Regions from separate parts of the Cupriavidus sp. 291-E7 genome, predicted to be linked through region 2. Evidence: predicted binding sites of a transcription regulator. Region 2 holds the regulator's gene; the other holds the start of a gene.

Region 1 (3,411 bases), on a different contig from region 2:
ACAAATAACGACATGAGCCCCCGTCCTTCCCGGCTCGCCTGCGTGGACGCGCTGAAGGCGGTCAGCTCTCAGCTGATCGTGTTGCACCACCTGGCGTTCTACGGGCCGATGTCCGATGTCGCCCAGTCGCTCGCGCCCGGCCTGATTGGCTGGCTGGCCGACTACGCCCGCATCGCCGTGCAGGTGTTCCTGGTCATCAGTGGCTTTCTGGCGGCCCGCAGCCTGGCGCCGGGTGGATACCTGACCGCCGCCAGCCCGCTGACTACCATATGGCGGCGATACCAGAAGCTGGTGGTGCCGTTTTCCGCTGCCATTCTCGTGGCGATCGTCGGGGCAGCCATCGCGCGTACCTGGATGCAGCACGACTCGATTCCGGCGGCACCGCACCTGGCTCAATTCGTCGCGCACGTGCTGCTGCTGCACAACATCCTCGATGTGGACGCGCTGTCGGCCGGCGTCTGGTATATCGCGATCGACCTGCAACTGTTCGCGCTGCTGGTGATGGCGCTCTGGTTGGCGCGCGCAGTGGCCCGCGAAGCGCTGCCGCTGGGGGTGCCCGTCGTGGCCGCGCTGGCCGTGGCTTCGCTGTTCTGGTTCAACCGGGATGCAAGCTGGGACATCTGGGCCATCTATTTCTTTGGCGCGTACGGGATGGGGGCGCTGGCGTTCTGGGCGTCGAATCCCGGCCGCTCGCCGTGGCCGCTGATGGCGCTGGCCGCGATTGGCATCGCCGCGCTGGCGGTGGACTTCCGGCTGCGCATTGCGGTGGCGCTGGCCACGGCGGTGCTGCTGGCCGTCTCGCGTCGTGGCGGCTGGCTGGAACACTGGCCGGGCGGGCGCCTGACGGCGTACTTCGGCCGGATTTCGTATTCGGTGTTCCTGGTCCACTTTCCGGTCTGCCTGGTGGTCAACGCGCTGGTCAGCCACCTGGCGCCGGGCAAGCCCGTGCTCAATGCGCTGGGCATGGTCGCCGCCTGGGTTCTCAGCAACGCCGCCGGTGCCTTGTTCCACCGCTATGTCGAGGCCGGGAACCCGGTTCGCGCAATGGTGGACTGGCTGACCACCGATCTGCCGGCCCGTACCCGCGGGCGCATGGGGCAGCAGGCGGAAAGCTGACCCGTCCCCACATCAAGCATGCAAACGGCACGTCCCTCTGGAGACGTGCCGTTTTTGTTTGGGCGATGGAAGATGGAATCAGGCCGTATCGAAATGGCAACGACTTAAATTCCACCCGCGGCCGAATGCTGGTGCGTATGCACCGCGATGTACCGGCGCCGGCATTGGAATATCGTCTGCCAGCACCCGGACAGTGCGTACGGGATGCCACTAACGGTAACAACCCCACTTGGGCGTTGGCATGAACGTTGCCTAGTATGAACATATAAACCTGACCATCTGGTCAGGATTCGTGTTCCGGTTTATCACCGGGGAGGCGAAACATGTCCGACCATATCGTCCTGACCTCGCATGCGCGGCGTGACAAGCCGGCCGAGCCGATTCACTGGGGCGCGCCCACCGCGGCGGAGCGCGGCCCGGTCATCGCCAGCCTGACCGATCCGGCGCAGCGCAACGTGATCGGCACGCACTCCGGCGCGTACGCCATCTACCGTGCGCTAGCCGTGGCGTCGGGCAGTCTTCAGCGCGCCCATCGGCCAGATCTGACCGATACCGCGCCAGCCGAGCCGATCGGCCCGCATTCGCAATGGGGCGACCCGGACAAGATCGTGTCGCTCGACCCGTGGGGCCATCTGGTGTCGTCGGTCTTTGCGGACCGCATCAAGGCCGGATTCGATATCCGTCCGACGATTGCGATCACGCGCGCGCACATCAACATGCCCGAGCTTGGCGCGGCCATCGCGTCGGGCCGGCTGAAGCCCGATGGCGACATTCTGTACGCCAATGGCGATGTGCGGGTTTCCAAGGCTGCCATCGATCCAGTCTGGTATCTGCCCGGTATCGCACGGCGCTTCAATATCAAGGAGAGCATCCTGCGCCGCAGCCTGTTCGAGCAGACCGGCGGCATGTTTCCGGAACTGGTCACGCGCCCGGATCTCAAGGTCTTCCTGCCGCCCATCGGTGGCATGACGCTCTACTTCTTTGGCGATATCACCCAGCTCGGCAAGCCCGAGACCAAGGTGGCGTGCCGTGTGCACGACGAATGCAATGGCTCCGACGTTTTCGGCTCCGACATCTGCACCTGCCGGCCCTATCTGGCGCATGGCATCGAGGTATGTATCGAGATGGCGCAGCAGGGCGGCGTTGGCCTGGTGGTCTATAACCGGAAGGAAGGCCGTGCGTTGGGCGAGGTCACCAAGTTCCTGGTCTATAACGCACGCAAGCGCCAGGTTGGAGGCGACCGCGCGGAGACATATTTCGCCCGTACGGAGTGCGTGGCTGGCGTGCAGGACATGCGATTCCAGGAACTGATGCCTGATGTCTTTCACTGGCTCGGGATCCGGCGCATCGATCGCTGGGCCTCGATGAGCAACATGAAACATGGCGCGCTCACGGCGCAGGGGATCGAGGTGGTCGAGCAGGTGGCCATTCCCGATGAACTGATCCCGGCCGATGCGCGCGTGGAAATCGATGCGAAGGTGGCGGCGGGTTACTTCACCAGCTACACGCCGCCGGATGCCAACGAACTCGCCCTGGCAAAGGGCAGGGGGTTGAACGAATGAACGAACATCCCGCAGGAGGTTCGATCGGAAACGAACCTGGCACGGGCAGCGGCTGGCACAGCCCGGTGCCGGTCGATCATCCCGCTTCCGCGTTGCTGAGCGGCGAAGCAGTGCGCACGCGTTGCGCAGTCGTGACCGAATTCGTCGCATCCGGCGAGTCCGAGCTTTTCACCTGGCATCCCGACCGGATCCATGCCATCGCGGACTACGTGGCCGCCACGATCCGGCGCCGCTATCCGGATCTGCGCGTGCCGTACCACAGCCGCTGGCGCCATTTCGAAAGCGGCGGACCCGGACAGGAATCGATCAACCGCTGGCAGATCCTGTGCGAGCGCGCAGGCATGTCGGGCGCCGACCATTGCGCGGAGCGCGCGCGCATCGGCATCGACCTGGTCATTCCGAGCGTGCTGCTCGATGCCGGGGCGGGACCCGACTGGCGCTATCGCGACCCGGCCAGCGACATGATGCTGACGCGCTCCGAGGGGCTGGGCGTGGCGAGCTTCGATCTGTTCGCGCGCGGCGGCTTTTCGGCCGAGTCCGGCGATCCGCTGCGTGCCGATGCCGAACGACTGGCGCGTATCGATGCATCGACCATTGCCACGGCGTTCCAGGTGGCCCAGCACAATCCGCTGGTGGGCCTGGAAGGGCGCGCCGGACTGCTGCGGCGCCTGGGCGAAGTCATGCAGGCCACGCCCGCGGTGTTTGGTACGCCGGCACGGCTTGGCAACCTGTT
Region 2 (3,411 bases):
GTCAAGCAGATCTACACGCTCACGGGCAATGTGGTGCTGACCAAGGGCACGATGGTGCTGAAGTCCGACGCCGCGGAGCTGCGTACCGACCCCGAGGGCTACCAGTATGCGATCGCCACTTCCAAGCCGGGCCGCCAGGCCTACATCCGGCAGAAGCGTGATGGCGTGGACGAGTACATCGATGGATGGGGCGACCGCATCGAGTACGACGGCAAGTCCGAGGTCAACAAGCTGATTGGCCATGCGCGCGCGGCGCGCGTGTCCGGTGCCGGCGCGAAGATCATCGACGAGATCCGCGGCGCGGTCATTACGTACGACAGCCGCAACGAGTACTACACCGCCGCCGGCGGCGACAACAACACGACCGCCGGCAATCCGTCGGGCCGCGTGCGCGCGGTGTTGTCGCCGCGCTCCGACGCCAGCGCCCCGGCTGCTGGCGGCGCGGCGCTTGACCTGCGGCCGTCCACCACGCCCGCCAAGCCTTAACGAATTACCAGCCAGTCCCTGATGAACGATACCGCCACGCTCGCCGCTTCCGCCTCGTCTACCGCATCGGCCGTCCGCACCGACAGCAGCACGCTGGTCGTGCGTCACCTGAAGAAGCGCTACGGCACACGCACGGTGGTCAAGGACGTATCACTCGATGTGAAGAGCGGCGAGGTGGTGGGCCTGCTGGGTCCGAATGGCGCGGGCAAGACCACGTCTTTCTACATGATCGTTGGCCTGGTGGCGCTGGACGAAGGCGACATCGTGCTCGACGACAAGCACATCAGCGGGCTGGCCATCCACGAACGCGCCCGCATGGGGCTGTCCTACCTGCCGCAGGAGGCATCGGTCTTCCGCAAGCTCAACGTGGAAGAGAACATCCGCGCGGTGCTGGAGCTGCAGATCGACAACGGCAAGCCGCTGAGCAAGGCCGAGATCGACCGCCGGCTCGATTCGCTGCTCGACGACCTGCAAATTGCCCACCTGCGCAACAACCCGGCGCTGTCGCTGTCGGGCGGTGAGCGCCGCCGCGTGGAAATCGCGCGCGCGCTGGCGTCGTCGCCGCGCTTCATCCTGCTCGACGAACCGTTTGCCGGCGTCGACCCGATTGCGGTGGGCGAGATCCAGCGCATCGTGAGCTTCCTGAAGGCGCGCAATATCGGCGTGCTGATCACCGACCACAACGTGCGTGAGACGCTGGGCATCTGCGACCACGCATACATCATCAGCGAAGGCACGGTGCTGGCCGCCGGCCAGCCCGAGGAAATCATCGCCAACGAGTCCGTGCGACGCGTCTACCTGGGCGAAAACTTCCGCATGTAAAGCCGCGGACGGCCGCCCTCGGGCGGTCAGCCGCGCACATCAGGCAGGTCATTTTTACCGCACCTGCACTCGGCTTTTCCAAAGCCGTTTCCGATCAAGAAGCCGTAGCGATAGGTTGTAGCAAATTCCGTTCCAACAACGGAAAGATGCGCATAGAATAGGTCGCATGAAACCTTCGCTTCAGCTCCGCCTCTCCCAGCATCTGGCACTCACTCCACAACTACAGCAGTCGATTCGGCTGCTGCAGCTTTCCACGCTCGAACTGCAGCAGGAAGTGGAGCAGGCGCTGACGGAAAACCCGCTGCTCGAACGCGAAAACGACTGGATCGAAAGCCCGCTGCGCGTGGCGGCGGACGGCTCGGTGAACCTGCAAAGCGCACCGGCGCCCGCCCCTGCCGAACCGCAGGCCAACGGCGACGACCGTCAGGAACATGCCGCGGGTGGCGAGGAAGAGGGTTTCAGCGATTCCGGCAGTGAAGACTATGGCAACGACTGGAGCCTCGACGACTTCGCGCGCCGCCCACAGGGCGACGAAGACGAGAAGACGCCGATGCAGTTGCGCGATGCCGATCCCACGCTGCGCGAATACCTGATGGAACAGCTGACGCCGCTTAAGATTTCCGCGCGCGACAAGGGCCTGGCCATCTTCCTGATCGAATCGCTCGACGACGATGGCTACCTGAGTGCGTCACTCGAGGAAATCTGCACGGAACTGCCCGAGGAACTGGAGTTCGAAATCGAGGAAGTGCAGGCGATGCTGACGTTGCTGCAAAGCTTCGATCCTCCGGGCGTGGGCGCGCGCAATGCCTCGGAATGCCTGAGCCTGCAATTGAAGCGCCTGAAGCATCCGCAGCGCGAGCTGGCCTTGTCCATCGTCAACCATCACCTTGAGTTGCTGGCCGTCAGGGATTACACGCGCCTAAAGAAAGCGCTGCAAGTTGACGAAATCGCATTAAAGGCCGCGCATGAACTGATCCGTTCGCTGGCACCGTATCCAGGGCATGCGTACAGCCGCCCGGAAGCGGACTTCGTGGTGCCGGACGTGTTCGTGCGCAAGAGCGGCAGCGGCTGGATTGCACAGCTGAATCCCGACGTGATGCCACGCCTGCGTATCAACGACATGTACGCGCAGATCCTGCGCGGTGCGAAGGGAGAAGCAGGTGCCGCGGGACTGCAGCAGAAACTGCAGGAAGCCCGGTGGCTTATCAAGAACATTCAGCAGCGATTCGATACGATCCTGCGTGTGGCGCAGGCAATTGTTGAGCGTCAGAAGAACTTTTTTTCGCACGGGGAAATAGCAATGCGCCCCTTGGTTTTGCGGGAAATAGCCGATACACTCGGTTTACATGAGTCGACCATTTCCCGGGTGACCACGAACAAATACATGGCCACGCCAATGGGTACTTTCGAGTTGAAGTACTTCTTTGGTAGCCACGTCTCCACGGAGACTGGCGGCGCGGCCTCATCCACGGCGATCCGCGCGCTGATCAAGCAACTGATAGGAGCCGAAGAACCCAGGAATCCTCTTTCCGACAGCCGCATCGCCGAATTGCTGGGCGAACAGGGCTTTGTGGTCGCACGCCGCACGGTGGCCAAATACCGCGAAGCGCTGAAAATCCCCGCAGTCAATCTCCGCAAGTCTTTGTAGCCGAGCCGCAACCGCCTGCCTGGTGCGGCTCTTTCAGAAGGAGAAGCGCTATGAACTTCAAGATCAGTGGACACCACCTCGACATCACGCCACCGCTGCGTGAGTATGTGGAAACGAAACTGGAGCGAATTGTCAGGCATTTCGATCAGGTCATTGGCGTGAGCGTGCTGCTATCTGTCGACAACCACAAGGAAAAGGACCGGCGTCAGTACGCGGAAATCAATCTACATCTCAAGGGCAAGGACATCTTCGTCGAAGCGCATCACGAAGACCTGTATGCGGCAATCGACTGTCTCGTCGACAAGCTCGACCGGCAGGTGATCCGCTACAAGGACCGCGTGCAAGGGCATGACCGGGAAGCGGTCAAGTACCAGATGGCCGAAGCCCAACTACAGCAACAATAGGCTGGCAAACCCTGAACTGCCCCTGGAAGAGGACCTCAGCGTCCCCCGAGA

Evidence for each region. Region 2 encodes sigma-54, which starts transcription at its own class of promoters, with help from an activator protein. Its sites were predicted from a motif close to TGGCANGNAANCTGCTTT; they were not measured.
Region 1: AC3FLX_RS32845 (GTP cyclohydrolase II) is a predicted target of sigma-54. The motif match lies at 1,354-1,371, and genes of this name have one in related genera.

The regions. Positions count from the first base shown of each region.
Region 1 is NZ_JBYOJV010000040.1:9,778-13,188, reverse strand. It holds gene AC3FLX_RS32850 (acyltransferase family protein) at 13-1,116, shown strand; gene AC3FLX_RS32845 (GTP cyclohydrolase II) at 1,440-2,678, shown strand; gene AC3FLX_RS32840 (URC4/urg3 family protein) at 2,675-3,411, shown strand, end outside.
Region 2 is NZ_JBYOJV010000005.1:339,828-343,238, reverse strand. It holds gene lptA (lipopolysaccharide transport periplasmic protein LptA) at 1-486, shown strand, start outside; gene lptB (LPS export ABC transporter ATP-binding protein) at 508-1,308, shown strand; gene AC3FLX_RS12040 (RNA polymerase factor sigma-54) at 1,475-2,956, shown strand; gene hpf (ribosome hibernation-promoting factor, HPF/YfiA family) at 3,007-3,360, shown strand.